DNA from 2 places in the Paenibacillus sp. RUD330 genome. Region 1 is predicted to be linked to the other one. Evidence: predicted binding sites of a transcription regulator. Region 1 holds the regulator's gene; the other holds the start of a gene.

Region 1 (15,072 bases):
TTCAGGCGATCCGATTCGGCTCGCCCGACGCTCTCACGGCTTTCGTGCAAGGCATTCAGGCGGCGGCGGCTGTCGACTCGCATGTCGTGCCGGAGGCATGGGACATGCCGGGGTACGAGCATCCGGTCATCATGGCGGCCGGAGCGTTCATCCAGGGAGGCAGCCTGGAGCTGTCTGCCGACGCGCCCATCCGCGAGCCCTATATCGCTTATATGCAGGGTGGATTGACCTATTCCCATGTCAAGTACGCTTTGCTGCAGTCGCTTCAAAGACTGGAGCAGCAGGGTATTATTGTTAGTTAAACTTACACAAGAACCTAACATGACTTGACACCTTTATGTCGCGCGATTACAATAGGTTCATAACTTATCGCGATTGGAAGGTTGATGTGAACATGGCTGACGATATACGCCGCAATATGGCTTTGTTTCCGATCGGAATCGTGATGAAGCTCACGGACCTGACCGCACGCCAAATCCGCTATTACGAGCAGCATGAATTGATTGTCCCGGCGCGCACCTCGGGCAACCAAAGGCTGTTTTCCTTTAACGACGCGGAAAGGCTGCTGGAGATCAAATCCCTTATCGAGAAGGGAGTCAACATCGCCGGAATCAAGCAGGTGATGAACCCGGTCTCCAAGGAATCCGAGGATGCGACCATCATGACGGAGATATCCGAAGTGAAGCGCCGAGAGCTCAGCGATTCCCAGCTCCGCCTGCTCCTGAAGCAGCAGCTGCAAGAGAAGCGCCCCGGCAAGGCTTCGCTTATCCAAGGCCAGCTGAGCCGCTTTTTCCCGAACAAACGCTAACTTTAACCTATTTTATGATGTGAGGAGTAGATACGGTGAGTTACAACAAAGAAGATATCAAGCGCATCGCCAAGGAACAGAACGTCAGGTTCATCCGTCTCCAATTCACGGATCTGCTGGGCACGATCAAGAACGTCGAGATCCCGGTCAGCCAGCTCGAGAAAGCCCTCGACAACAAAATGATGTTCGACGGCTCCTCGATCGAAGGTTATGTCCGCATCGAGGAATCCGATATGTACCTGTATCCCGACCTCAGCACATGGGTCGTATTCCCGTGGGTTACGCAGGACCGCGTCGCCCGCCTGATCTGCGACATCTACATGCCGGACGGCACGCCGTTCGCCGGCGATCCGCGCGGCATCCTGAAGCGCGTGCTCAAGGAAGCCGAGGAGATGGGCTTCTCCGCGATGAACGTCGGCCCCGAGCCTGAGTTCTTCCTGTTCAAGACGAACGAGAAGGGCGAGCCGACGACCGAGCTCAACGACCAGGGCGGTTATTTCGATCTGGCGCCGATGGACCTTGGCGAGAACTGCCGCCGCGAAATCGTGCTGACGCTCGAGGAGATGGACTTCGAGATCGAGGCTTCCCATCACGAGGTCGCTCCCGGGCAGCATGAGATCGACTTCAAATACGCGGACGCCATTAAAGCGGCCGATCAGATCCAGACCTTCAAGCTCGTCGTCAAGACTGTCGCGCGCCAGCACGGCCTGCACGCGACCTTCATGCCGAAGCCGCTGTTCGGAGTCAATGGTTCCGGCATGCACTGCCATCAATCGCTGTTCCGCGGCGGAGAGAACGCCTTCTATGACGAGGACGACCAGCTCGGACTCAGCCCGACAGCGCGTTATTACATGGCCGGCCTTCTGCGCCATGCCCGCGCGATGACCGCCATCACCAATCCGACCGTCAACAGCTACAAGCGTCTGGTGCCGGGCTACGAGGCGCCTAGCTACGTCGCCTGGTCGGCGAGCAACCGCAGCCCGATGATCCGCATTCCGGCTTCCCGCGGCCTCAGCACCCGGGTCGAAGTGCGGAATCCGGATCCGGCCGCGAATCCGTACCTGGCTCTGGCCGTCATGCTGAAGGCCGGCCTGGACGGCATCAAGAACAAGCTGCCGCTTCCGGCTCCGATCGACCGCAACATCTACGTCATGACAGACGAAGAGCGGCTGGAGGACGGCATTCCGAGCTTGCCGGAGGATCTTCGCGAAGCTCTGAACGAGCTGCTGCGCAGCGAGATCATTACAGAAGCTCTCGGCGACCACGCCTTGGCGCATTTCTACGAGCTCAAGGAAATCGAATGGGACATGTACAAAACGCAAGTGCATGAGTGGGAACGCGATCAGTACCTGACTCTGTACTAAGACGGGAACGCGTTATCGCTAGAAGGCGCCAAAGGCGCAACGAAGGCCAACTGCTGCGGCGGCAATGACGCCGTCCAAGCTGCCTATGTGCTCCATGAGCGCATCGTTGCGGCCGAGGTGTCCATGCGGCCGGATTCTCCATGCAAAATCAAAAGCCCGCCGACCTAATGGTCGGCGGGCTTTGTCGTTTCGTATCCATGGCTGCAACCATCAAGCGGGGAATACGAAGCATAGGATCCCCGTTCCTCTATGGCCTCTGCCGGGATGCCTTTTCGTAAGCTTCATCCGATACGGGCTCCAGCCATTCCGGCTTGCCGGCCGTAATGGCAAGGTGCTCGAACCAGCTGTCTTTGGCAGCGCCGTGCCAATGTTTTACGCCATCATGAGTAACGACGACATCGCCGGCTTTCAGCCGTTGAGCGGGCTTCCCTTCTTCCTGGTACCAGCCTTCGCCCCCCGTAACGAGCAGAAGCTGAAATCCATCGCGGTGGATATGCCAGTTGTTCCGGCATCCGGGTTCAAAGGTGACGTTGCCTACGCCGACATTCACTTTAGGATCGGCAACCAAGGTTTTGAGATAGCTTTGGCCTATGAAATAGTTTGCATAGGCTTCATTTTTCTCTCCGGCGGGAAAGATGACTCCATGTCTTATTTCTTCGTATTTTGCCGTCATTGGTATCGATGTCTCCTCTGTTCAGATGATTTTCATTCCCTTGCTCATAGGATAGAGATGTGGACAACCCGCGATAAGCATCGATCTGCTTCTGGAGCTCATTCACCTTTTGCTCAATAGCAGCGACGGCATCCGCGCCGGCAATCCAGCGCAGCGGAGGCTGCTTCTCGCCGGCGATGGTCAGCAGCGCATGGGCAAGCTTTGAAGGATCACCGCTTTGTTTCCCGTTCATTGCTTCCCATCCGGAGCGTGTTGCGGCTGTGCGGCTGGCGTAATCGTCAATGCTCAGCTCGGCCCAAATGGTCGACTCCGGCTCAAGCAGCTCGGTCCGGAAGAAGCCGGGCTCGACAATGGTGGTGTGGATTCCGAATGGAGCGACGTCCAGCTGGAGAGATTCCATCCAGCCCTCAAGACCGAATTTCGAAGCCGAATACGCCACGCAAAAGTCTTGGCCGACGATGCCGGCGAGCGAAGAGATTGAAATAATATGTCCAGAGCGAGCTTTGCGCATGACGGGAAGAACGGCTCTCGTGACATTCATCGGTCCGATGAGGTTGGTGTCGAGCTGCTTCTGGATTTGCGTCGGGGCCAGCTCTTCAAAGAAGCCTGCATAAAAGCTGGCCGCATTATTGACGAGGACATCGATCGTGCCAAAACGCTCAACGGCTGCCTGGACGGCTGAGTTGGCTTCCTCAAGGCTGGTAACATCCAATCTGACAACGAGCAGATTGCCGTCATCTCCGATTGCTTGCTTGACTCTTTCTGTATCGCGTCCGGAAGCGATGACTTTATGTCCCGCTGCCAAGGCTGCCTTTGCAATATCAACCCCCATACCGCGTCCTGCACCTGTAATAAACCATACTTTTTGTTTCGACATACCGACTGCCTCCTGGTCTAGTTTATTGTGTAAGCTGGTATAGCCAATGGAGCAATAAACGGCATTATAGTGCGATATCGCACATATGTGTATAATATAAGATGGCGGCTGACTGTCTGCAAGGATCAATCTGGAGGCGTTTGCGCCTTATTGCACAAGGCGATGTGAATGGTGCGATAAATTCAAAGAAAAGTATGGTGATGGCTAAAGTGTCGACCGTGGACAGAAGAATACTAAAGTCTAAAGAGGCCATCAAGAATGCTTTCATTCAGCTTCTTTCCGAGAAAAGCTTCGATGAGATCACCATGCAAGATCTTTCTGACCGGGCCAACGTCGGCCGCAGAACGATCTATCATCATTATGTGGACAAATACGACTTGCTGGACCAGTTGATTGAAGAGCATATCGGCGAGCTGAGAAAGCTGTGCGCAGTCGGGTCCGATCTTTCATTTGCAGAAGGAAATTCACTTTGGTTCGATTATTTTGAACGGCACTATTCCTTCTTTTCCGCGATGCTGTCGAGCAAGGGAGCTCCTTTTTTTCGGAGCCGCTTCCATGATTTCGTCATCGAGGAACTGGAAAGCGAAGCGGATGCTGCGGCAGGGAGAAATGCCGGTCTGAGCAAAGAGGTGGTTCTGCAGTTTTTTGGTGCGGCTGTAGTCGGAATTGTGGAGTCATATTTCAAAGAAGAAATACCCGGTTCATCTCAAAGCATTGCCGAACAAGTAGGCCTGCTCTTGGACAGGAACCTATAGGCAGTCAGAGGCTGATGCGGTTGCCGGCGCTCGGAGCGCGAATGGGAACAACGATACAAGGAGACCTCGGATGCGTTCGGAAGCTGCCGGGATGGCAATGAACGCATACATGGCGTTGATGATCAGCCAAACCGTTCTAAAAGCAAGGCCTAAAAGAGGAACATTTTGTTTCCGCATTTCCCTTTTTTCCTGGGCTGAACGCCGATATAATACGGTAAACGGATTGGTTGGGGGAGAAAGCGAATGATGCGCATGACTGTGGACGACTTGAACGGACCTGAAATCCAGGCCTTGATCGGGGAACATCTCCAGGCGATGGCCGGCAATTCTCCGCCTGAAAGCATGCATGCCTTGGATCTCAGCGGTTTGAAAAAGCCGGAAATTACGTTCTGGAGCGTATGGGAAGGGGATGAGCTGCTCGGCTGCGGCGCTCTCAAGGAGCTGGACGACAGTCATGGCGAGCTCAAGTCCATGAGGACGGCTTCGAGGCATCTGAGGAAAGGGGTTGCGCGAAAGCTTCTTGAGCATATCATCGCGGAAGCGAAACGAAGGGGCTACGGGCGGATCAGCTTGGAGACGGGCTCCATGGCGGCTTTCATTCCAGCCCGGGATTTGTATGCCAGCTTTGGCTTCATGGAATGCGGACCGTTCGCCGAGTATGTGGAGGACCCGAACAGCGTATTCATGACAAAACCGTTATAAACGACATTTCCTGGTGCTTTGCTCTTGTTCAATATGCCTTTATCAGCGGCTGTCCTGTCGGACAAGCCGTTTTTTCTTGTTCTCAGACAATCTTAGAGGGGCATAGGCTCATACTCATAGGCATCTTGCCGGAGGATGTCGATCCTAATCCGGTCCACAGGGGGGAAGAGCGTGGCAAGACAATCAAAGCCGCGGGCTCGGGTGTCGGGAATCGTGCTCGCGCGGACGGCCTCCAGCATGCTGCCGCTGTACGCCAGGTTTGTTCGGAGCCGTCCGTTCGCCGAGGAATGGAGCGCGGCTGTGCGGGCAGCGGATCTCGATACGCTGTTGAAGCTGTTCAGGGAGGAGGTTCCGCTTGCGCCGGTCCATTCGTTCAGTACGAACGGCATCGGCTTTTTCGTGGACTTCAAATATCCGCCGCCTGTCCAGGCGTACACGAATGCGACGACCATTCCTCCCGGAACGGCGCAATTCGCTTTCTCGGCAGCCGTGCTCCGCAGGCTTTCGGCAGCCGTGCTGCCGCTCTACCGGAAGCTGGCCGGCAGCGGCGCCTTCGCCAGGGAGGCGGCGGTTCTGATTCGAAGCGGGCAGGAGGAAAGGTTCCGCCGATTGATCAGGCCCTATGTGCGAAGCCGGTACCTGGCCGGAATTCATCTTGAATCCTCGGGGTTCTACATGAGCTTCCAATATCCTGGCTCCAAGCATATTTACCTGAACGAATTTTTCCATGAGAAGTTCCGTTGACGTGGCGAGAAGCAGCGAATAACAGCGAAAAATAAGAACCTTTGAAAAACAAACGCGCACTCTGTCAGAGTGCGCGAATGACTGAATAAAGCGGAATATAGGGGGGTAATGGAAGGGACTTCCTATTCTCTGGAATGGGACAAGCCTCAGTGAAGATTGCGGAACAATCCGATAACCTTGCCGAGAATCGTCACATTCTTGAGCCGGATCGGCTCCATGGAGGCGTTCTCGGGCTGAAGCCGGATATGGTCGCGTTCCTTGTAGAATGTCTTGACGGTCGCTTCGTCATCTTCCGTCATGGCCACGACGATATCGCCGTTGCTGGCGGAAGGCTGCTGGCGGACGATGACGTAATCGCCATTATGTATGCCCGCCTCGATCATGCTCTCCCCGACGACACTCAGCATGAACACCTCGTGGTCGCCGACATAATCAGCCGGCAAAGGGAAGTACTCCTCGATGTTCTCGGTCGCCATGATCGGCACTCCGGCCGTCACCTTGCCGACGACGGGAACGCGGCTGATCGAGACGGGGAAGGGCAGCATGGCGGCATCGTCGCCGTCGAGGATCTCGATGGCGCGCGGCTTGGTAGGGTCGCGGCGGATCAGGCCCTTCTTCTCCAGGCGGTCCAGATGGCCATGCACCGTGGAGCTGGATGCCAGGCCTACCGCCTCGCCGATCTCACGTACTGAAGGTGGATAGCCTTTGTCCCGGACTTCGTTCTTGATGAAGTCAAGAATGGCCTGCTGGCGGTTGGACACTTTAGACATCGCAATCACTCCAAAACTAGAAATTAGTAGAAAGAAATATGTAGGGAAAGTATAGCACAGAACCCGAGTTCGTACAAACATAAGTTCGAGAAACAGCCGTTCGCATAGGGCGGGTGCGTTCTGCGAACATACGTTCCAAATAAGCGTTGACCAAAACAAATGTTCGTGTTATTCTGTGAATAAGAACAAACGTTTGGGGAGTGAACGGTCATGATGACTTTATCTGGATACAGCACGCCGGAGCGCGGCTCTGAGGCAACGGTCCGCAGGCAAGAGAAGAAGCAGGAACATATTTATCTCAAGGAATGCTTCCGTCCCGGAGCAGGCGCCGGCGACTCCAGATTCATCACCCGTTCCTCCTCCGTCTCGGCAAGGACAGCCGGAAGCAGCCGTCCGCGCCGAATGCTTCCTTATGCAGCGGCAGCGCTCCTGTTCCTTCTGGCCTTCTCCAGCTTCTGGGGATTTTCCGGAGCGAGCTCATCTCACATCACCCCCGCAGCGGAAGGCGAGCTTACCATTACGGTGACGAGCGGAGACACGCTCTGGTCCATCGCCGGGAATTCCGGCCTCTCCAACGACATCCGGCGCAGCGTCTTCATGATCAAGGAGCGCAACGGGCTGAAGGATTCCGATCTGCAGGCGGGACAGACCTTGATCATTCCCAAGCAATCTTGAACGGCTTCTATCGGAGCTTCGGCCTGCTTATGAGCGTCTAATTCCATCTACGCAGATATCAGCCCCGGCGGACATCGCCGGGGTTTTTTGGCTTTCTTGACAAGCTCTTCTCCGTAGTTCAAAGTTAGAAGGAAACGTCAAGGAACAGAGGTGAACGACTAGTGGATATCGATGCCTTGATCGCGAGGATCAACGAGCTTTCCCGCAAGCACAAATCTGTCGGGCTGACGCCTGAGGAAGTCATAGAACGGACGCAGCTCAGACAGCAGTATCTGGCCAACTTCAAGCGCAATTTCAAGCAGCAGCTGGACACCATTGAATGGGTGGATGACGAGAAAAAGGGAGGCCGATAACATGGAATACCGATTGCTCGGCAAAAGCGGGCTGGCCGTATCGGAGCTGTGCCTCGGCACGATGATGTTCGGCAATACGACATCCGAAGAAGAGGCGGCACGCATGATCCACCATTTTCGCGGCGAGGGCGGCAATTTTCTGGATACGGCCAACGTTTATGCCGGGGGCAGGTCGGAGGAGATCGTCGGACGGGCGATCGCAGGCAATCGGGACGAATATGTGCTGGCCACCAAGGTGCGCATGCAGACGGAGGAGCATATCAACGGAGCCGGACTGTCGCGCAAGCATATCGTTCAGAACGTGGAAGCGAGCCTGAAGCGGCTCGGAACCGATTATATCGACCTCTATCAGGTCCATGTATGGGATCACGCGACACCGCTGGAGGAGACGCTGCGCGCTTTGGACGATCTCGTCTCCGCCGGCAAGATCAGATACATAGGATGCTCCAATTATTTGTCCTGGCAGATGATGAAGGCGCTCGCCATGAGCGACAGCCGGGGCTGGTCGCGCTTCATCAGCGTGCAGCCGCAATACAGCCTCCTGAACCGCGAGATGGACAGGGAGATGGTGCCTCTCTGCCTGGAGGAGAACGTCGGCATCATTCCATGGGCGCCGCTCGGCGGAGGCTTCCTGACCGGCCGTTACGGGCGCCAGGAGCCGACAGAAGGCAGGCTGACCGCGAATGCCGGCGAGAGCTCCTGGCAATACCGGAATACGGATTCTAATTTCCGCATCCTGGACGTCTTGATGGAGGTCGCTGCGCAAGCCGGCAAGACGCCGGCGCAAACGGCTCTCCGCTGGCTCATCCAGCAGAAGGGCATCACATCGCCGATCTTCGGAGTGAGCACTTACGCGCAGTACGAAGAAAACATGGGAGCTGCGGGCTGGGAGCTTACGAAGGAGCAATTCGAAGCTTTGGACGAGGCGAGCCGCCTTCCTTCGGAATATCCGGCGCGATTCCTGGAGAAGTTCCGCAGGCCTCTCTGACAGCGGGCCGTCGGCGTCTCCACGCGAAACGGGAGGCGCCCCGCTTACGTATATGGACAAGCCGCCTTAACCAGGCCGACAAAATCAAACGCAGAGGTGACCCTATTGTCTCGTTCCTGGGAACGCAAAGTACGCCGCAATTCGGCGCAGATCAATGCAACGAGAAAGAAGAGGGGACAGACCGCCATCAAGCCCGCGGTATCCGGGGATCGTACGGAACGGTTCAAGGGCCGCAACTACATCTCCCCGATCATGCTGGTGCTGTTCGTCGCCTTGTATGTGCTGATCCTTCCAAAAGATGAAGGAGCGACGAACTGGAACTGGATCGTCGTGGCGATGTACGTCTTCCTGGCCCTGATGTTCTTCCTGAGGCGCCCCTATTTGGCGGTCGGAGCCGATTTTGTGCAGACACGCCGCATGACCGGCGACAAGCGACTGAATAAAGAAGCCATCAAAGGCATCTCGGTCATGAAAAGCTATGTCGTCATCGAGCAGGTCAAAGGGGCGAACTGGGTGTTCTCCCGGGTGCTGAACCGATATCCTACGGACCGGATGGCGGCCAGCCTGGAGCAGTTCGCCGCCCGCAACGGCATTCCTTTTACGCAGAAGTGACATCGGGCTTGCAGCCGTCAGCAGGGACATAATGGTTCGGGGGGAAGAGAGAGATGGCGAAGAAAGCGGTCCTGTTTGATCTGGACGATACGCTCCTGTGGGACGAACGGAGCGTGGACGAAGCCTTCCAGGCCACTTGCGAATGGGCGCAGGAGCAGTCCGGCGCAGATCCGAAGCGTCTGGAGGCGGAGGTGAAGCGGGAGGCGAGAGAGCTGTACAGCTCTTATGAAACGTTCCCGTTCACGCAGCAAATCGGCATCAATCCGCTTGAAGGGCTGTGGGCCCGCTTTGCGGAGGGAGAGCTGGAATCGTTCCGCAAGCTGGAGCAGCTCGCTCCAGGCTACCGGAAGGATGCGTGGACCCGCGGCCTCTCGGCTGTCGGGATCGACGATCCGTTACTTGGAGCGGAGCTTGCCGAGCGCTTCCCGAAGGAACGCCGCGAGCGGCCGATCGTATACGAAGAGACCTTCGAGGTGCTTGAAGCCCTCAAAGGCAAGTACAAGCTGCTTCTGCTTACGAACGGATCCCCGGATCTGCAGCAGGAGAAGCTGCTCGGCGTGCCCGAGCTGACCTCCTACTTCGATGAGATCGTCATCAGCGGCAATTACGGCAAAGGCAAGCCGGATGCCGGCATATTCCGCCATGCGCTTGAGCTGCTCGGAGTGGATCCGGAGGATGGCATCATGGTCGGAGACAAGCTTACGACCGACATTCTCGGAGCGAATACGATCGGCATGACATCGGTATGGATCAACCGGGGCGGCAAGGCGAAGAATCCGGAAATCGTGCCCAGCCATGAAATTACGAGATTGGATCAGCTCATACCGCTGCTTGCATGAAGCGCCGCATGCCGGTGCCGATACGCAAATCATCCGCGTCCCGAGCGACCGGTGCGGAAATGCGGCCGGCAGCGCAAATCGGCGATAGGAATGACCATCCGCTAATAAAAAGGCTGCCGCCCTTGCCGTCTTCGATCGAAGACGGCGGGCGGCAGCCTTTTTTGGCGCCGGCAATCAAGCTTGTTGGAATTCAGGATCGGAATAGTTGTGGGCGATCCAGCCGTCCTTCTCGATGAACAGGCGTACCGCGACAATCTTGCGGTTGTCCATCAAGGTGAAGAAGTGGGGCTTGTTCTCCGGCACGGAAATGACGTCGCCGGCTTCAAGCTCGACGTCGAAGTAGCCGACTTCATCGGAGCCCTTGATGATGAAGATGCCTTTGCCGGCTGTGATGGCGCGGATCTCATCCTCGGTATGGGTGTGGACGTTCTCGAATTTCTGGAGCAGCTCGTCCAGATTCGGCGTCGACTCGGACAGGGTGATGATATCCCAGATCTGATAGCCTCGGCGGCCGGCCAGATCCCGGATTTCGGAGTCGAACGTTTCCAGGATGGAGGCTTTTTCGTCGTCGCTCAGGGTGAACTTCTCCTGCAGGGACGCGTCGAGCTTGCTCATGTCCCAGTGCTCGTAAAGCACCTCTTGGGAGTCCAAAAATGCTTTCACCTGATCATCGCCGGAAATGCGTTCGTTCGTATTGCGGATGCGGATTTCAGCCATCGGCAATTCCCTCTTTTCCCATTGAAATGAATTGAATATAGCGCTAATTCCTATTATAAATCAACTTTCGGGGGTTGTCGATTACAGTTCTTTTCACTCCAGCGTTGATCTGATAGACTAAAGGATAACGATTTTTGACGGAGAGGTGCAGAAGATTGTCGAAGCCAAGTTTGCAGGAAATGCTTGAGAAGCGCATCTTGATACTGGACGGAGCCATGGGCACGATGATCCAGCAGGTCGATCTGACGGCCGAAGACTTCGGCGGCGAGGAGCTGGAGGGCTGCAACGAGATGCTCGTGCTGACCCGGCCGGAGATCATCCGCAGCATCCATGAGCAGTACCTGGAGGCGGGAGCCGATCTCATCGAGACCAATACATTCGGGGGAGCGAGCATCGTTCTCGCCGAGTACGACATTCCGGAGCGGGCCCGGGAGATCAATCTCGCGGCAGCGCGCATCGCGAGGGAAGCGGCGGACAAGTACTCCACCGCCGAGCATCCGCGCTTCGTCGTGGGCGCGATCGGTCCGACGACGAAAACGCTGTCGGTGACAGGCGGCGTCACCTTCGAAGGCTTGGTGGACAGCTATTTCGAGCAAGCGGTCGCTCTGATCGAGGGCGGCGTCGACTGCATGCTGCTGGAGACATCCCAGGACACGCTCAACGTCAAGGCGGGCAGCATCGCGATCCGCAACGCCTACGAGGCGACAGGCAAGACGCTGCCGCTGATGATATCCGGCACGATCGAGCCGATGGGCACGACGCTGGCCGGCCAGAACATCGAATCCTTCTACATCTCCCTGGAGCATCTCAATCCGATCTCGATCGGGCTCAACTGCGCGACAGGCCCGGAATTCATGCGCGACCATATCCGCACGCTGAGCGATATCTCGCTGGCGGCCGTCAGCTGTTACCCCAATGCGGGCCTCCCGGACGAAAACGGCCATTACCATGAATCTCCCCAGTCGCTCGCCCTCAAGATGGGCGCGTTCGCCGAGAACGGCTGGCTGAACATCGCCGGCGGCTGCTGCGGCACGACTCCGGAGCATATCCGGGCGATGGCGGAAACGATGAGCCGGTACGCCCCGCGCGGCCGCGGCGGCAGCCATCCTCCAGCCGTATCCGGCATCGAGACGGTCTACATCGAATCCGACAACCGTCCCTACATGGTAGGCGAACGGACGAATGTGCTCGGCTCGCGCAAGTTCAAGCGCCTCATCGTGGAAGGCAAATACGAGGAAGCGGCTGAAATCGCCCGCGCCCAAGTCAAGAAGGGCGCCCATGTCATCGACGTCTGCCTCCAGGATCCGGACCGCGACGAAAGCGAGGACATGAAGAAGTTCCTCGACATCGTCGTCAAGCTTGTGAAGGCGCCGCTCGTCATCGACACGACCGATCCCGCGGTCATCGAGCTGTCGCTCAAGTACAGCCAAGGCAAAGCCATCATCAACTCCATCAACCTGGAGGACGGCGAGGAGAAATTCGAGCAGGTCGTGCCGATCATCCACCGTTACGGGGCAGCCGTCGTCGTCGGCACGATCGACGAGCGCGGACAAGCCATCACAAGAGAGGACAAGCTCGAGGTCGCCAAGCGGTCCTACGACTTGCTCGTGGACAAATACGGCCTCCGTCCGGAGGATATCATTTTCGATCCCCTCATGTTCCCTGTCGGAACGGGCGACGAGCAGTACATCGGATCGGCGGAGGAAACCGTCGAGGGCATCCGGCTCATCAAGCAGGCGATGCCCAAATGCCATACGATCCTAGGCATCAGCAACATCAGCTTCGGGCTGCCGGAAGCCGGACGCGAGGTGCTCAACTCCGTGTATTTGTACGAATGCACCAAGGCGGGCCTCGATTATGCGATCGTCAATACGGAGAAGCTGGAGCGGTACGCATCCATTCCCGAGCATGAGCGCAAGCTGGCCGAGGACCTGATCTACCGCACGAACGACGAGACGCTGGCCGCTTTCGTCGCGGCATTTCGCGAGAAGAAGGTCGAGAAGAAGGAGAAGGTGTCCAGTCTCCCTCTGGAAGAGCGGCTTGCTTCCTATGTGGTGGAAGGGACCAAGGAAGGCTTGTCCGCCGATCTGGACGAAGCTCTCGGCAAATACTCCGCCCTGCAGATCATCAATGGCCCGCTCATGAAAGGCATGGACGAGGTCGGACGGCTGTTCAACAACAATGAGCTCATCGTCGCCGAGGTGCTTCAGAGCGCCGAGGTCATGAAGGCATCCGTCGCGCATCTCGAGCCTCACATGGAGAAGACAGAGTCGTCGGTCAAGGGCAAGATCATCCTGGCCACCGTCAAGGGCGACGTGCATGACATCGGCAAAAATTTGGTCGAAATTATTCTTTCCAATAATGGGTACCATATCGTCAACCTGGGCATCAAAGTGCCGCCGGAGCAGCTGATCGAAGCCCAGCGCCGGGAAAAGGCGGACGCCATCGGCCTCTCGGGTCTGCTGGTGAAGTCCGCGCAGCAGATGGTCATCACGGCCCAGGATCTCCGCAATGCCGACATCGACGTGCCGATCATGGTCGGCGGAGCCGCCTTGACCCGCAAGTTCACGAAAACGCGGATCGGTCCGGAATATGACGGCCTGGTGCTCTACGCCAAGGACGCCATGGAAGGCCTCGACCTCGCCAACAAGCTGATGGACAAGGACCATCGCGCCCGCATGAATGAAGAGCATGCCGAAGCGAAGGCCGGCGGCGCCGTCGCCGTGGAGGAGAAGCCGGAGCTGCCGCAGCAGACCCGCGCGGTCCGCTCTTCCATCAACCGCGATGCTCCCGTGTATTTGCCGCCGGATCTGGACCGCCATATTCTGCGCAACGTCCCTATCCCGCATATCGTTCCTTATGTGAACATGCAGATGCTGCTCGGCCATCATCTCGGCGTGCGCGGCAAGGTGGAGGAGCTGCTGGCGGCCCGCGAGCCCAAGGTGATGCAGCTCAAGGATACGGTCGATTCCATTCTGCATGAAGCGGTTAAAGAAGGAATTATCCGGGCTCACGGCATGTACCGGTTTTTCCCGGCCCAATCGGAAGGCGACGATATCGTCGTGTACGATCCGCAGGAGCCTTCCCGGGTTCTCAAGCGCTTCAGCTTCCCGCGGCAGCAGGTCGAGCCTTACCTCTGCCTGGCCGATTATCTGAAGAGCGTGGACAGCGGCATCATGGACTATGTCGGATTCCTCGTCGTGACGGCGGGAGAAGGCGTCCGCGATCTGGCCGGAGAATGGAAGGACAAAGGCGACTACCTGCGCTCCCATGCCCTGCAGTCGGTCGCTCTCGAAGTGGCGGAGGGGATGGCGGAGCGCGTCCATCATATGATGAGGGATATGTGGGGCATTCCGGATTCTCCGGACATGACGATGAAGCAGCGCCACGGCGCCCGCTATCAGGGCATCCGGGTTTCGTTCGGCTACCCGGCCTGCCCGAATCTGGAGGATCAGGGCCCGCTGTTCGAGCTGCTGCATCCCGCGGATATCGGCGTCGAGCTGACCGAGGGCTTCATGATGGAGCCGGAAGCATCGGTGTCGGCGATGGTGTTCGCCCATCCCGAGGCCAAGTATTTCAACGTCGACAAAGCTTAACGGAAATGGAATGGAAGGGGGAGCCGCCATAAATGGAACTGACGTTATTGGGAACCGGCGCCGGCAGGCCCTCGCGCCTGCGCAACGTGACCTCCGTTGCCCTGACGCTTCCGCAGCCGCGCTGCTCGGTGTGGCTGTTCGACTGCGGAGAGGCGACCCAGCATCAGCTGATGCGCACTCCGCTCAAGATGAGCAAGGTCGAAGCCGTGTTCATCACTCATATGCACGGGGATCATGTCAACGGCTTGCCCGGACTGCTCAGCAGCCGCTCCTACCACCCCGGGGCAGGCAAGCTCCGTCTGTTCGGACCGGAAGGAATCCGCGAGTATGTGCAGGCCGTCTTCCGGCTGACAGCCTCGCATCTGGACTATGAGCTCGAGATCACCGAGCTGGCGCCCGGCGTCGTCTACGAGGATGAGCTGTATGCCGTCGAAGCGGACAGGCTGGATCATCGGGTGGCGAGCTGGGGGTACCGGATCGTCGAGAAGGACAAGCCCGGCGCCCTCGACTCCGCCAAGGCGCGCTCGTTAGGCGTCCCGTTCGGCCCTCAGCTCGGGCTGCTCAAGCAAGGAAAGGACATCACGCTCGACGACGGACGC
Region 2 (15,072 bases), 480 kb from region 1:
TTATGGATTTCGTCTTTCGCTTCCAGCACGGTTTCCTTCTTCAGGGCATCCGCTTCCTTCTTCGCCTGCTCGACGATTTGGACGGCAGCCTGCTCTGCACTGGAAATCTTAGCCTCGGCGATCGACTTTCGGACGAAGTAACCAATCCCAAAGGTAATCGCGCCAACAACGAGAACGATCAAGATCCACCAAATAACGGGGCTCATCTTGTTCACCTCCTCGTTGCATTCACCAAGGCTGAAAAAAAGCCGGGAATGATATTCAGTTGTTGCGATTCGGTTCCAAACCGTGTCTAAGACTGTAGAATGGAGACTAATAATCTTGAACCCATTTACGAAAGGAAATACATCCCTTTCACTCGCGGATGCACTATTAATGTAGCTTTACGCAATTTCAATTGTCAAGCCAGAGCCCTTCGGTCTCCAGCTCCTCCCCTTCCGACACATGCCGCACGGCCTCCCGGACCAGATCGCCCTGGAAACCGCGGCGCAGCAAAAATCCTGTCAGCTTCAGCCGCTTATCGCGATCCTCGCCTTTTAGGCTCCGCCATTTCTTGGCCGCGGCCTTGAATGCCGCATCCCGTTCGGCTCCGACATCGAGCGCTTCGATCGTCTCGCCGGCGGTCAGCTTCGACACCCCGCGCTGCTCCAGCTCCTGACGGATCAGCCGGCGCCCCTTCTGGCTGCTCTTCACCTTCTGGGCGGCGTACATTCTCGCATAATCGCGGTCATCGATGACCTTCTCCTGCTGCAGCCGTTCGACCGCATAGCGGATATCCGGCTCCGTGTATTCCTTGCGCTTCAGATAGTCCGCCATTTCCTTGGCCGTCCTCATTTTGAATCCGGCATAATACAGAGCTGAGGCATAAGCCTTATACCGGTCTCCCTCCGATTGGATTCCCTCCAGCTCCTCGCTGCTGAGAACGCTCCCTTTGAGCAGCCTATACTTGACGAGTATATCCTCATGGACGGAAAACTCCGGCTCCTCATTCCCGTCCAGGCAGATCCAGTAATAGGAACGTTTGCGGGAGTCAGGCTCTACCTTGGTCACGACTTTCTCGCTGCTGTCCTGCATAGTGCCTCCTTCCTATCCACGATCGGATAGCTTGAGCAAAAAAGCACCTCTGAACGATTCAGAGGTGCTTCCCTGTCAGGCCGGTCTATTCCGTGCAAGAACTCCTGGAATGCTTGCAGGACGGCTTAAACGTCCAGCTCCAGCTCGTCCAGCTCGTCTTCCTCTACAGGAGGATTGATACCCGCGGCTGCCCGCTCGGCGGCAGCGTTGAGGTTATGCGCCTCGCGAATTTTGGTATCGATCGTATCCGCTACGGCAGGGTTGTCCTTGAGAAACTGCTTGGCATTCTCGCGGCCTTGACCAAGACGGTCGCCGTTGTAGCTGAACCAAGCGCCGCTTTTGTTGACGATGTCCATCTCGACGCCGATGTCGATGATGCTGCCTTGACGGGAAATGCCTTCTCCGTACATGATGTCGATCTCCGCCTGCTTGAACGGAGGCGCCACCTTGTTCTTCACGACTTTGATCCGTGTGCGGTTGCCCACGACGTCGTTGCCTTGCTTGATGCTCTCGATGCGGCGCACGTCGAGACGAACGCTGGAGTAGAACTTCAGGGCGCGGCCGCCGGGAGTCGTCTCCGGATTGCCGAACATGACGCCGACCTTCTCCCGAAGCTGGTTGATGAAGATCGCGATCGTCTTCGACTTGCTGATGGCGCCGGACAGCTTGCGCAGCGCCTGCGACATGAGGCGCGCCTGAAGGCCGACGTGGGAATCGCCCATCTCGCCTTCGATCTCGGCCTTCGGCACGAGAGCGGCGACGGAGTCGATGACGATGACGTCTACCGCGCCGCTGCGCACGAGCGCCTCGGCGATCTCGAGAGCCTGCTCGCCGGTATCCGGCTGCGACAGCAGCAGCTCGTCGATGTTGACGCCGAGCTTGCTCGCATAAAGCGGATCAAGCGCATGCTCCGCATCGATGAAGGCGGCTTGGCCGCCCGTGCGCTGCACTTCCGCGATCGCGTGGAGAGCGACCGTCGTCTTGCCGGAGGATTCCGGACCGTATACTTCGATGACGCGGCCTCGCGGGAATCCGCCGATGCCGAGTGCGATATCTAATGCGAGGGAACCGCTGGAAACCGTCTCTACGGTCATATGCGTGGACTCGCCTAGTTTCATAATGGAGCCTTTTCCGAATTGTTTCTCAATCTGGCGGAGAGCCATATCTAAAGCTGCGCGGCGATCTGACAAGAGATCCACATCCTTCATTCATCATTTTATAGTTCTATTATAGCCTGTTTGCATCACTTTGCCAAGCTTTTTTTCGAACATACATTCGCTTTTCTTGTCCGCGGCGCCACCTCCGTATCCGCTGCGGCATCCGGACGAAAAAGAACCGCAGCTGCGCATGCAAGCTACGGTTCTTCCGTTAACTGTCTCCATTGTAGACCATTCCCGATGCCGAGAAAAGAGCACATGGAATGCAGCCGGAGCCGGACCGGCTGCCGCCGGGCGCGTTGCTCCGAAATCCGCGGCTCAGGATTCCTTCAGCAATGTCCACAGCCGGTACAAGGCGTGCTTGGCCGCCCGCATCCGCACCATTTCCCGGCTGCCGCCGGCTTGCAGCGTGTATACGGAAGCCTCCATGCCCTTGCGCGAGATGCCGATGTAGACAAGTCCGACCGGCTTGCCCTCGGACTCTCCTGGACCCGCTACGCCCGTTATGGATACGCCCCAGTCGCTGCCGGTCGTCTCGGACACCCGCTGGGCCATCAAGGCTGCCGTCGCCTCGCTTACCGCCCCCGGCGCTCCCGCGCCCTCCAGCATCTCCATCGGAATGCCGAGCAGCCGATGCTTGAGCACATTGGTGTACGTGACGACGCCTCCCAGGAACTCTCCGCTGCTGCCGGGCCTCGAGGTGATCAGCTCGGCGAGCAGCCCGCCGGTGCAGCTCTCGGCGCTGCTCAGCCTGTGCCGGCGGTCGCGCAGAAGCCGCAGGACCGCTTCCTCCAGCGGGATGTCCTCCTGCGCATACAGATAGCTGCCGACCCTCGACTGGATCGTCGCGGCCATATCGTCGATCCGCTTCAGAGCTTCCGCTTCATCCGGCGATTTGGACGACAGGCGGATCGTCACCTCTCCCTCCTTGGCGTAAGGAGCGATCGTCGGATCGGTCTGCGCTTCGATGAGATCGATCAGCTCATGCTCCAGCTTGGATTCGCCGATGCCGGCAAATCGGAGGATGCGGGAGTGAAGCGTCGCTCCACGGCCGTATTCCTGAAGGATCCAGCTTGTCGCGGGCCCCTCGAACATCGGTTTCATCTCCATCGGCGGTCCGGGGAGCAGAATATAGCGGATGCCGTCCTGTTCAAGGGCGTTGCCGACGGCGAGTCCCGCTTCGTTGTCCAGCGCGGCGCTTCCTTCGATCGAGTTCGCCTGCCTGAGGTTGCTCTCCACCATATGGGCGCCGCGGCTCGCGAAGAAGGCTTCCATTCTCGCCAGGGAAGGCTCGTGGATCACCAGCTTGCGCCCGAGCATGCCGGCAAGCACGTCCTTGGTGAGATCGTCCATCGTCGGCCCTAGGCCTCCCGTGAAGACGAGCAGATCGGCCCGGGAAGCAGCGATTGAGATGGCTTCTTTCAGCCGGGAGGCGTTGTCGCCGACGACCGTCTGGAAAAACACGTCGATGCCGAGGGCTGCCAGCCCTTGGGACAAATAGCGCGCGTTGGTGTTGACGATTTGGCCAAGCAGCAGTTCCGTTCCGACCGCAATGATTTCGGCTTTCATGATGGCATTTCTCCTCCAGGATTGGGTTTGTCGCAGCAAGAGGCTCATGACGGCGAGACAATCGGCGGGAGCGTAGTCCATGCACAGGCTCCTCGATGCCGGTCAAGCGTTCCAAGGCAAAATGAAGAATGGAGCCGGCGGCGCCATCCTCCAGCGTACAAGAAAGGCCCCCGATCCCGGCGGGGATCGATGGCCTTGTCCAGCCGGTTATTCAACCGGGATAAGATTGCGGTTTTTGATGAAGTAGTCGATGCCCGACCATACCGTAATCAATGCGGCAGCCCAGCTCAGGATCAGATCCAGAGGCAGGTCCAGGAATGCACCCGGGAAGTTGTTGAGCAGCAGCACAATGATCATGGCGATCTGGACGCCTGTCTTCCACTTGCCCCAAGTGCTTGCGGCGAGTACGGAGCCTTCCAGCAGAGCGATCTGCCGAAGGCCGGTCACGGCGAATTCGCGGCTGATGATGACGATGGCGAACAAAGCGCTCAGCTTGTCCATCTCGACCAGCGAAATAAGCACGGCTGCGACGAGCAGCTTGTCGGCGAGCGGATCGAGCAGCTTGCCCAGATTGGTCACCATCTTGTTCTTGCGGGCCAAATATCCGTCCAGGCCATCCGTGCTGGCCGCGATAATGAATATCAGCGTGGCGATCATCTGCGTGTACGTAATTTGATAGTCCCCGAACTTAAAGGATCCCAGATCAAGACGGATCAGCAAAAAGAACATGATTACAGGCACGAGAAAAATACGCGCAAGCGTGATCTTGTTGGCCAAATTCACGCGGGTTCCCCTCCCTGACAAAACTCTAACCTAAAGTATGTACGCTACCCGGGAGGCCATTCTCAAAAGAACGGACATAGCCGGTTCCTATACGATAAAAGTATAAACGAACCGAAAACCCGCTGTCAAAATTGTTACCGGAAATTCGTGTACTGCAGGTCCAGCTCGAGGTTCGCGCCGCGTAGCAACGCCATGACAGCCTGCAGGTCGTCGCGGCTCTTGCCGGTCACGCGCAGCTGGTCTCCCTGGATCTGGCTCTTCACTTTCAGCTTGGAGTCGCGGATAAGGATATTGATCTTCTTGGCGTCGTCCTGGCCGATCCCCTGCTTCAGCTTGATGCGCTGGCGCACGGTGCCGAGCGAGGCGGCTTCGATCTTGCCGAAGTCCATATTCTTGATCGGGACGTTCCGCTTGATCATCTTGGTCTGGAGAATGTCGATGACGCTCTTGAGCTTGTACTCGTCGTCCGACTGGACGACCAGCTCTTCTTTCTCGAGCTTGATGCTGCTCTTGCTTCCTTTAAAATCAAAGCGGTTCTCGATTTCCTTCTCCGCTTGGACAATCGCGTTGTTCAGCTCCTGCAGATCGACCTTCGATACGATATCAAACGAATTTTCGGAACTCATGGCAAATCCTCCTTACATGGCATTCCTCTTATTATAAAACATCCGGCTGCGAAAGTATAACCGGCGGGGCCGCCGCCGGATTCCCAAGCAATAAGCCTGCGGTCCTGGGCCAGCTTCCCTTTTGCACCGAGCACGGACAGCATCACCGGCTTCCGTTCATCCTTCTATCTTTCCGTTCCGCCCTCATTTCCAACCGCGAAATACAAAAGACATCCCGCAAAGGGATGCCTTGTCGTGTGCTAGTGGCTGTTCTCGGAATCGGAGCCGCTCGCGCCGTCGGCTGTTCCGGCCGAATCGGCATCGCCGCTCCCGGATGACGCATCCGCTCCGGATGCCGGCTCAAACTGGATCTTCTTCGAGCTTGGACGGTCTCCGTCGTCGATCAGCTGGCCGCCGACCGTAATCTCGGTATTGTCCGCGCGTCCGGTATTGAGGTAAATGACGTCATCCACCGGTACGGACAGAGTATCGCCGGCTTCGGCCGCCTTGTTGTACAGGAACTCGCCTTTGGGACCGCCTTTGCGGACCTCGATCCATGCGGTGCCGGTAAAGCTCAGTTCAATGGTGACGGCTCCGTTGGTCTTGTAGTAATCGATCTTGCCCGACTTGCGGTCGAACGTGACAGCCCCTTCCGGAGTCGGGGTCGGCGTCGGCGACGGAGTCAGGCTAGGCGTCGGGCTCGCCCCTCCGGCAGCGTCTCCCGGAGACGGCGATTGTCCGGGGCCGGGCGTATTCGTCGTGATCGGCGTTTCGTCTGCGGTCGGCGTTTGCCGATCCGGCTTAATGACGAAAATCCAGATCAAGACGACGATCAGCGCCAGAAAAGCCCACATCAGCACGGAAAATCCCAGCTTGCCGACCCGTTCGGAGGTCGCCCGCGAAGTCGATGCCTTGCGCGGCGGCTGCGGGGCGGCAGCCGGCTCTACAGCCGAGGCCGCCGGAGCCGCGGGAAGCTCGTTCTTGTAGTAGTTCAGAAGCTCGTCGGCGTTGAGGCCGACCGCCTCCGCGTAGTTCTTGACGAATGCACGGGCATAAAAGCTGCCTGGAAGCGCGGCGTAATTGCCTTCCTCGATCGCCGTCAGGTAATGCTTGCGGATTTTGGTCATCTCCTGCACCTGGTCCAGGGAGAGTCCCATTTCTTCCCTTGCCGTGCGCAGGGTTTGGCCCAATTCAGACATGGTTGGCCATGCCTCCTCTCAAATTAAAAATCGTTATAATTGACGGTGAAGGAATCATAGGAGATTTCTTCGTCCGGCGTATTGCGAAGCTCGATAATCGTCGTAAAAGTGCTGTAATCATAATTGGATTCGCGGATAAAGATGTCCGGATGCTCGATGACCTTGGTCGAAGGCATCTCCATGATTTCCTGGAGAAGGGCGTGATGGCGCTCGTTGGAGCGGATCGTGCTGACGATGCCGTCGATGATGAAGATGTTGTCGGGATTCATTTCCTCGGTCGACAGCTGGCTGCGGACCGTCTGGCGGAGCAGCGTGGAGGAAACGAACGTCCAGCGCTTGTTGGAGCAGACGCTGCCGGCGATGATGGATTCCGTCTTGCCGACCCGCGGCATGCCGCGCAGCCCGATGACCTGGTTGCCGTCCCGCTTGAAGATCTCGCCGAGGAAATCGACCAGCAGCCCGAGCTCGTCCCGCGTGAAGCGGAAGGTTTTTCGATCATCCGAATCCCGTTCGATATAACGTCCGTGACGCACCGCGAGCCGATCCACCAGGCTCGGAGGACGCAGCTTGTTGACGGTGATGTTCTCGACCTTGGCAAGCATCTTGCCGAGAATCTCGATCTTCTCGTCGTCGTTGGTCTGGAGCAGCATGCCGCGGGTGCGGTCCTCCACCCCGTTGATCGTAATGATGTTGACGTTGAGCATGCCGAGCAGGGAGGCGATATCCCCAAGCAGGCCAGGCCGGTTCTTATGTATTTTGTACTCCATATACCACTGTTTGGATTCCATTAATCACACCGTCCTGGGGGAATGAGCTGTCTTTATGCCCTTCATTATAAGCCTACATTCTACATGATTCGGCAAAAAACCGCAATGATCATGCCGACGATTTTTCGACGGCGGAAACTTGGTGTCCACAGCCAAGTAGAAAAGCCCCCGAATGGGAGCTCTCCGCCAAAAGTCGATGATTAACCGTGATTGACCAGCTTCACCATGAGGCGGGCAATCGTCTTGCGCTCTTCCTCGTCTCCGACGTCCCAGATCTCCTTCAGCACGCGCTGCTCTTCGTTTTTCGGATCGACCTTCTCATCGAGGAAAGATCCGATCTCATAAGCGAGGTTGCCGAGAGTCTCCTCGGTAAGCCCCATCTTTTTGCCCTGCTCCACGCGGTCGGACAGAAATTCCTTCCATCCTTCAAAGCTCGAAAGTACAGTAGACATGCTTCGTCGCCTCCTTGGTCGAATAGAGAAAGAAATCATCAACGACCCTATTGTGTGCGGAGGCCATCTTCCCTATACGACGACCAGGGCTGGAAAAAAGTTGCGGCCGGACCACTCATGTGATCCAGCCGCCGTTCGGACTGATGACCTGTCCGGTTATGTAGGATGATTCCGGCAAGGAAAGGAAGTAGACCAGCGAAGCGATCTCGTCCGGATGGGCCAGCCTTCCGGCCGGAATTTCCTCTTCGAGCGCCTGAAGCTCGCCTTGATCGAGATGGCTGTTCATTTCCGTGTCGACCGCTCCCGGAGCGACTGCGTTGACCGTCACTCCCGACGGCGCCAGCTCCTTGGCGAGCGACTTCGTGAAGGCGTTGACCCCTCCTTTGGTCGCGGAATACAGCACCTCGCAGGATGCGCCGGAGATGCCCCATACGGAGGAAACGTTGATGATCCTCCCCCAGCGCGCGCTGACCATCGGAGCCATGAACAGCTGCGTGCAGAGAAACAATCCCTTGAGATTGACCGCGGTCACGTCGTCCCATTCCTGCTCGGTGAGATCCGCCAGCATGCCGTAATGCGAAATGCCCGCGTTGTTGACGAGAATATCCGGAAGCAGCCCTGCCGCTTCCAGCTTCTCCTTCATTCTGGCCAAGCTTTCCCTGGATCGCATGTCGGCGGAGACCGTCATGACCCTGCCGCCGCCGAGAGCGATGCATTCCCGGGCCGTTTCATTGGCGCGCTCATGCGAATTCAAATAATGGATGACCACATTCATCCCTTCCGCGGAAAAGCGCCGCGCGATGGCGGCGCCTATGCCCCGGCTTCCCCCGGTGATGAGGACGGTCATCTCCTGCAGGCTTTTCATGCTTCCGCCGGAGGCAGCACGACGGACACGGCCAGCTGGCCGAAGTCGAAATGCTCTCTCAGCCGGGCGTCGGCTTCGTCGAGCGTGATGCTCTCGTAAGCCGGCAGCAGTTCGAACAGATCCTGTCCGCGGAATTTGTACCGGGTGAATTCGCCTGCGATCGACTCGGGGGAATTGAGCATTCTCAGGTAGCTCCCGATCCGCTTGCGCTTCGTTCTCTCGAAAGCTTCGGCATCAAGCCCGCTCTGCTGCATGGACGCCACCGCTTCCTTGACTCTCGCGACGAGAGCATCCGGGTCCTTGGTATCGCCCCCGATGATGGAGAAGCCGTAATCGGTGCTGCAGTTGTATTCGTATCCGAACGAATCGGAGATGAGATTATCGTCGTACAGCTGCTGATAGGTCGGGGAGCTGGAGCCCAGAATCGTTTCCAGCATCAGCTTGGTCGTGACGTCCCGGCGCAGCAGCGCAGCGCTGTCGAGGCCGTTGGTCTTCTCCTTAAAGCCGAACAGGCACTTCGGCAGCGAGACCTGCAGCCGGATCTCTTTGCGCGGCGTATTCACGCCTTGCGGCTCGGGATCGAAGAAGCGCTTGATTTCGCCGAGAGGCTCATACGTCTTGGCGGCCTGGTTGGACCGCACCAGCTCGAATACCTTCTCCGCATCGACGCCGCCGACGATGAACAGCAGCATGTTGGAAGGGTGGTAGAAGGTCTCGTAGCAGCGGTAAAGCATTTCCTTGTCGATCTTGTAGATCGATTCCACCGTTCCGGCGATGTCGATATGGACCGGATGCACCTGATACAGCGCCTCGATCAGGCCGTAGTAGACCCGCCAGTCCGGATTGTCGCTGTACATATTGATTTCCTGCGCGATGATTCCTTTTTCCTTGTCGACGTTCTGGTCCGTGAAGTACGGATTCTGGACGAAGTTGATCAGCGTCGTCAGGTTGGCCTCGATCTGCTCTGTCGCCGAGAACAGGTAGACCGTCCGGTCGAAGCTCGTGAACGCATTCGCGGAAGCGCCCTGCGAGGCGAAAGTCGCGAAAATGTCTCCGGCCGGCTCCTCGAACATTTTGTGCTCTAGAAAATGGGCGATTCCATCCGGAACGCGGGCAAGCGGTCCGTCGCCGATGCCGAAATGATTGTCTACCGAGCCGTAGCGGGTCGAAAAGGTCGCGTACGTCTTCTGGAACCCTTCCTTGGGCAGCACGTAAACCTGCAGCCCGTTCGGCAGCTGTTCGTGATAAAGCGTTTCTTCGACGCCGGGATAACTGAGCTTCTGCATGTTGTCAGGCCTCCTTCTTGTCGCGCAGGAAGTAGATCGTATCCAGCTTGACGCCTTCCGCAACCCTCACGATGTCTTCGGGCGTCACGGCGCGCACGTCCTCAAGCAGCTCGCCGGCCGACCTTTCCTTGCCGGACAGGACGCTGTTGAAATCGTAGGCGATCATCTCGTAGGCGGAGTCCTGGAGCTCCCGCAAGGAATTCGTCAGCATCGCTTTGGTCTGGCTGATCTCCAGCTCCGACAGCTCGCCGCGCTTCATGCTCTCCAGCTGCTCCTGGATGATGGCGACCGCTTTGTCGTAGTTGGCGATTTCAATGCCGGACTGGATCGTGCACAGCCCTTTATGGCCGTCCAGCCTCGAGGATGCGTAATAAGCCAGGCTTTCTTTTTCCCTTACATTCATGAACAGCTTGGAATGCGGGTAGCCGCCCAGAATGCCGTTGTACATCAATGCGGCGGCATAGTCGTCATCGCCGTAGGCGACTCCCGTGCGCAAGCCGAGATTCAGCTTTCCTTGGGCCACCTCCAGCCTTTCGACGACATTCTTCACCCCTTCTTGCGGGAAGCGGATATCCGGGCTTCCGTACTTCGAGGGAGCCGTATCCGGAAGCTTGAACGATGCCGACGCGAGCTCCTTCACTTCCTCAAGCGTCGTATCGCCGACGACATAGAGGTCGAAAACGGCGGTCTCCAGCCAGCGGCGGTACGAATCGTACAGCGATTGCGGGGTGATGGCTCCCACATCGGCGATGCGCCCGAGGGCATGCAGCCGATAGGGCTCGTTGGCGCACATGATTTCCATGCAGCGTTCCGCCGCATAGCGGATTTTATCATTGATGATGCTCTCCAGCTTTTTGGTGAGCGTGACCTTCTCGCTGTCGACGTACTTGCTCCGGAAGGCTCCATGGTCCAGTGCCGGCTGAGTGACGGCTTCTCCGAGCAGCTTCATCGAAGCGGCGAGCAGCGACTGCTCCGCGGCGACGAAGCGGTCGTTGATGACATCCATCCGGAACTGGACGATCTGGGAATTGCCCCGCTTGTAAATATCGAAGCCGAAGCCGGCGCCGTACAAGTTGTCCAGCTGCTCCCGGAACTGGATCGTCTCCGGATGCGAGGCCGTGCCGCGCCGCAGCACGAACGGAGCGAGCGCGGTCGCCGTGACGGTGGACTCTTGCAGCGGAATGCCCGCGAATAAAGAGACGGCGAAGGTTTTGAACCTTTTGGTCGGCAGCACATGCAGCCGGATGCGGCCGTGGCTCCCTTGCTGAAACGCCATATCCGAACCCCTTTCCGCGCCATGTTGGCGATAGGTAATCTATTCCATATTGTATGCCATTCCATTCTATCTCAGCCTAAACAGAAGAAGCAACCGGGGTCAGGCTTGCCCTGGCCGGCTGCTTCCGAGCTTTCGCTTACATGCAGAAAATATGCTTGCCGATCGTCTTCACTTGCTGGCGCGACCAGATCCATTTGGAGGTGGCGGTTTCCGGATTGAAGTAATAGAGGCAGCCGTCCGAAGGATCCCAGCCGTTGATGGCGTCCTCAACCGCCTGCTTGGCCCGTTCGTTCGGCGTCAGCCAGATCTGGCCGTCCGCGACAGCGGTGAAAGCGAGGCTCTGGAAGATGACGCCGGATATCGAGTTCGGGAATTCGGGCGACTTGAGACGGTTCAGGATGACCGCGGCGACGGCGACTTGGCCTTCATAAGGCTCGCCGCGGGATTCACCGTATACGGCATTGGCCATGATTTTGATGTCGTTGGCCGACAGGTTGAGCTTGTTCGACTTGCCGATGTCTCCGCCGGAACCGTTGCCGGAATTGCCGGCATTGCCGGTGTTCCCGGCATTGCCGCCAGCGGCAGCGCCGGATTCACCGCCCGGAAAATCGGCTGCCGTCGGCTTCCAGTTTTTCGTCGCTTCCCATAGCTTGAGCTTCGTCTTCGCTCCGACGACTCCGTCGGATTTCATGCCGAACTTCCATTGGAACCAGGTGACGGAGTTTTTCGTCTTCGGTCCGAAGCTTCCGTCGATCTTGCCCTCGTAATAGCCTAGATATCGGAGACGTCCTTGAAGCTCCACGACATCCTTGCCCGATGAGCCCTGGCGGATGGTGGCGCTGCTGAACGTTTCGCTTGACCTGCCGGGCAGCTCGTCCTTGAGCGTATAAAGGCTGAGCACCAGCAGCATGGCCGCGATCGTCATGACGATCAAACGTATCTTCATAGTCGGGATCTGCCTTTCTCTAGCGGGATGCGCCTTAAGCGATGCGCGGCTTTGCGGCCGCTTCGCCAAAGCGTTTGACAGTCCCTAGTATGAGAAAGCAGGTCTCCTTCTATGCATGTTTCTGGCTCGCCTGGAACTGGTCCGCGGTCATCAGCACCTCGCGCGGCTTGCTGCCCTCGTAAGGGCCGACGACACCTTTGGCCTCAAGCTGATCCACCAGCCTGGCGGCCCGTGTATAGCCTACCCGCATTCGCCTCTGCAAGAGCGACACGGAAGCCTGCTGGGCATCGACGACGATCTGCATCGCCTGGTCGAACAGCTCGTCCAGCACTTCCCCGTCTGCCCCGGCGCCGCTGTCGTCCAGCTCCGGCACGAGGTCTTCCTTATATTCCGCCGCAGCCTGGGATCTCGCGTAATCGACGACGGCTTCGACTTCGGAATCGGACAGGAACGCCCCTTGGACCCGGATCGGCTTGGACATGCCGACAGGCAGGAACAGCATGTCCCCCCGTCCCAGCAGCTTCTCCGCTCCGACCATGTCGAGAATCGTCCGGGAATCGACCTGCGACGAGACGCCGAAAGCGATCCGGGAAGGAATATTGGCCTTGATCACGCCTGTGATGACGTCTACGGACGGACGCTGGGTAGCGATGATGAGATGGATGCCGGCCGCCCTCGCCATCTGCGCGAGGCGGGTGATCGAATCCTCGACATCCTTGGCTGCGACCATCATCAGATCCGCCAGCTCGTCGACGATGACGACAATGTAAGGCAGCACGGCGGCAGGGTTGTCCTTCATCAGACCGTTGTAGCCTTCTATGTTGCGGGTGCCCGACTTCGAGAACAGCTCATACCGCTTCTCCATCTCCACGACGATCTTCTTGAGCGCCAGCGAAGCGCGCCGCGGATCGGTGACGACGGGAGCGAGCAGATGCGGAATGCCGTTGTACATGTTCAGCTCGACCATTTTGGGATCGATCATCATGAACTTCACTTCGTCCGGCGCCGCTTTGTACAAGATGCTCGTGATGATGCCGTTGATGCAGACCGATTTGCCCGATCCGGTAGCTCCGGCGACGAGCAGATGGGGCATCTTGGCCAGATTGCCGACGATGGACTGGCCGGCGATATCCCGCCCGAAAGCGATCGACAGCTTGGACGCCGCGCTGGAGAACGTCGGCGTCTCCATGACTTCGCGCATGGTCACGACCGCGACCTCGGCATTCGGAACCTCGATTCCGATCGCGGACTTGCCCGGAATCGGCGCTTCCATGCGGATATCCTTGGCGGCCAGCGCGAGCGCGATGTCATCGGTAAGGCTGACGATCCGGCTTACCTTGACCCCTGTCGCCGGCTGGACCTCGTATCTCGTGACCGCCGGTCCAGGCACGACATCCAGCACCTTGGCCCGGACCCCGAAGCTCTCCAGCGTCGCCTCGAGCTTGCGGCGCGAATCGTTCAGATCGCCGGTATCGGCGCCTCTGCCCGAGTTGGCGGGCTTGGCCAGCAGGGAAAGCGGCGGCAGCCGGTAAGGCTTCGATTCCCGTACGGCCGAAGCCGCAGCAGGCGATGGCTCCCCATCCCCCTCCGGACCTGCCAATGCCTCCGATATCTCGGCAGGATGGCGGGAAGGCGCCGGAGCGGGGAAGTCGTCTTCCGCCAGCCATTCGCCTGGGTCCGTTCCATCGGCTTCGGCAACCAGACCGGCGGTCTGACCGCCTGGAACCGGATCGGCAGGAAAGGCATTCCCATGGAAGGATGCGTCCTCCCAATCCTCTCCTTCTTCGTCCTGGTCGTCCCATGGAGCCGGATCGGCTGCAGGGGGACGTTCTTTCGCTTCCCTGGCTTTGATCGAGACGGCCGGAGCGGCGGCAGGCTTGCCGGCAGGCTCTTCGTCGATCATCCATTCCCCATCCGCATCAGCCTCTTGACTGTCCCGGCTTTGACCGCCCCAGCTGAAGAAGAGAGAGCGTCCTTTGCGCGGCGATGGAGACACGGCCGTGCTTCCATAGTCATCGTCATCGTCGCCGTTCAGCCCGTAGCCGAGATGATCGGCAGCGGCAGTCCTGCCGCTCGTTGTGGCCGAAGGCTGCGCAGCCGCGGCGGGAGGCTTCGGCTTGCGCGGCCTCGCCGCTGCTTTGGCCTGAAGCAGCTTGATCATATGGACAGCCCTGATGCGGACAACGCGGCCGATATCGACATAGGAGCGCCCTGTTATGAGCATCAAGGATATCGCGAACATAACGATGAGGAGCAGCTTGGCTCCAAAGTAGCCGAACAGCGTGTAGAGCAATGAATACTGGATCGCTCCGAGGTAGCCGCCGCTGATCGATCCGGCAGCGGGCGCCGCCGCTGATCCGCCCGTACTGAGCACGCCTTCCCTGATATCCTGGCCGAGCTGCTGCATGATGGCCGATCCGCTGATGAGATCGCCGGGACCGAGCTTGCGGTCGATCTCCGACATCGAGCTCATGAGCGTAAACGCGAACACAAGCAGAAGGATTCCGGTCCGGCGGTAGGTCCAGCCGGTCGGCCAGGAACGGGTCACCATCACGTACAGTCCGACAGCGATTCCGACAAGCGCAAGCACAAAATAAAACTTGCCCAACAACAGCTCGAACAGCTTGGACAGCGATCTGCCGACCGTAGCTTCGCCGGACAAGGCGATTACCGAAACCGTGATGAGCAATATTCCATAAACTTCATATTTTAAATTTTCGCCGAAAGTGCGTCTTTTGCGCCGACGTTTCTTGGCCAACATCCCTCACCTCTGGTTCACTATTATACCATAGGAGGTGAAATGTTCCTATCGCGCTGGACGCTCGGGATGATTTCGGCAGGCAGCCATCTCTATGAAAATGGAAACCTTTCTTATTTGCTGCCGGAGCCGTAATGAATCAGCGTGCCCGGACTATAGGCCGGATTCAGATACCGTTCCAGATCCGCCTGAACGATCCGGATCAGCTTTCCTGCGCCCGGAGCGATCGGCTCGACCTGCAGCAGCATGCCTTCATGCTGGATTTCAAGCGATGGAGCTCTCTCCTCCTGGATTCCCTCCAGCACTTGCTCCAGAGGCATGATCGTATACAAAGT

Evidence for each region. The regulator LexA, encoded in region 1, represses DNA repair genes until DNA is damaged. The targets are predictions, from matches to a motif close to CGAACATATGTTCG.
Region 2: recA (recombinase RecA) is a predicted target of LexA. The motif match lies at 2,339-2,352, and genes of this name have one in related genera.

Annotation. Positions count from the first base shown of each region.
Region 1 covers NZ_CP022655.2:2,552,212-2,567,283, forward strand. Annotated here, with positions in the region: gene CIC07_RS11605 (methionine gamma-lyase family protein) at 1-302, shown strand, start outside; gene CIC07_RS11610 (MerR family transcriptional regulator) at 395-808, shown strand; gene glnA (type I glutamate--ammonia ligase) at 844-2,172, shown strand; gene CIC07_RS11620 (cupin domain-containing protein) at 2,420-2,845, opposite strand; gene CIC07_RS11625 (SDR family NAD(P)-dependent oxidoreductase) at 2,784-3,722, opposite strand; gene CIC07_RS11630 (TetR/AcrR family transcriptional regulator) at 3,932-4,477, shown strand; gene CIC07_RS11635 (GNAT family N-acetyltransferase) at 4,724-5,179, shown strand; gene CIC07_RS11640 (hypothetical protein) at 5,351-5,923, shown strand; gene lexA (transcriptional repressor LexA) at 6,070-6,693, opposite strand; gene CIC07_RS11650 (LysM peptidoglycan-binding domain-containing protein) at 6,904-7,368, shown strand; gene CIC07_RS11655 (DUF896 domain-containing protein) at 7,530-7,721, shown strand; gene CIC07_RS11660 (aldo/keto reductase) at 7,723-8,709, shown strand; gene CIC07_RS11665 (hypothetical protein) at 8,806-9,321, shown strand; gene CIC07_RS11670 (HAD family hydrolase) at 9,375-10,160, shown strand; gene CIC07_RS11675 (1,2-dihydroxy-3-keto-5-methylthiopentene dioxygenase) at 10,335-10,877, opposite strand; gene metH (methionine synthase) at 11,033-14,473, shown strand; gene rnz (ribonuclease Z) at 14,506-15,072, shown strand, end outside.
Region 2 covers NZ_CP022655.2:3,036,200-3,051,271, forward strand. Annotated here, with positions in the region: gene rny (ribonuclease Y) at 1-206, opposite strand, end outside; gene CIC07_RS13720 (RecX family transcriptional regulator) at 394-1,074, opposite strand; gene recA (recombinase RecA) at 1,200-2,264, opposite strand; gene CIC07_RS13730 (competence/damage-inducible protein A) at 2,550-3,800, opposite strand; gene pgsA (CDP-diacylglycerol--glycerol-3-phosphate 3-phosphatidyltransferase) at 4,008-4,583, opposite strand; gene CIC07_RS13740 (YajQ family cyclic di-GMP-binding protein) at 4,718-5,209, opposite strand; gene CIC07_RS13745 (helix-turn-helix domain-containing protein) at 5,449-6,387, opposite strand; gene CIC07_RS13750 (DUF3388 domain-containing protein) at 6,411-7,175, opposite strand; gene CIC07_RS13755 (DUF3243 domain-containing protein) at 7,355-7,606, opposite strand; gene ymfI (elongation factor P 5-aminopentanone reductase) at 7,722-8,471, opposite strand; gene yfmH (EF-P 5-aminopentanol modification-associated protein YfmH) at 8,468-9,757, opposite strand; gene yfmF (EF-P 5-aminopentanol modification-associated protein YfmF) at 9,762-11,033, opposite strand; gene sleB (spore cortex-lytic enzyme) at 11,170-11,979, opposite strand; gene CIC07_RS13780 (DNA translocase FtsK) at 12,089-14,740, opposite strand; gene CIC07_RS13785 (YlzJ-like family protein) at 14,851-15,072, opposite strand, start outside; gene CIC07_RS13790 (ClpP family protease) at 15,072-15,072, opposite strand, start outside.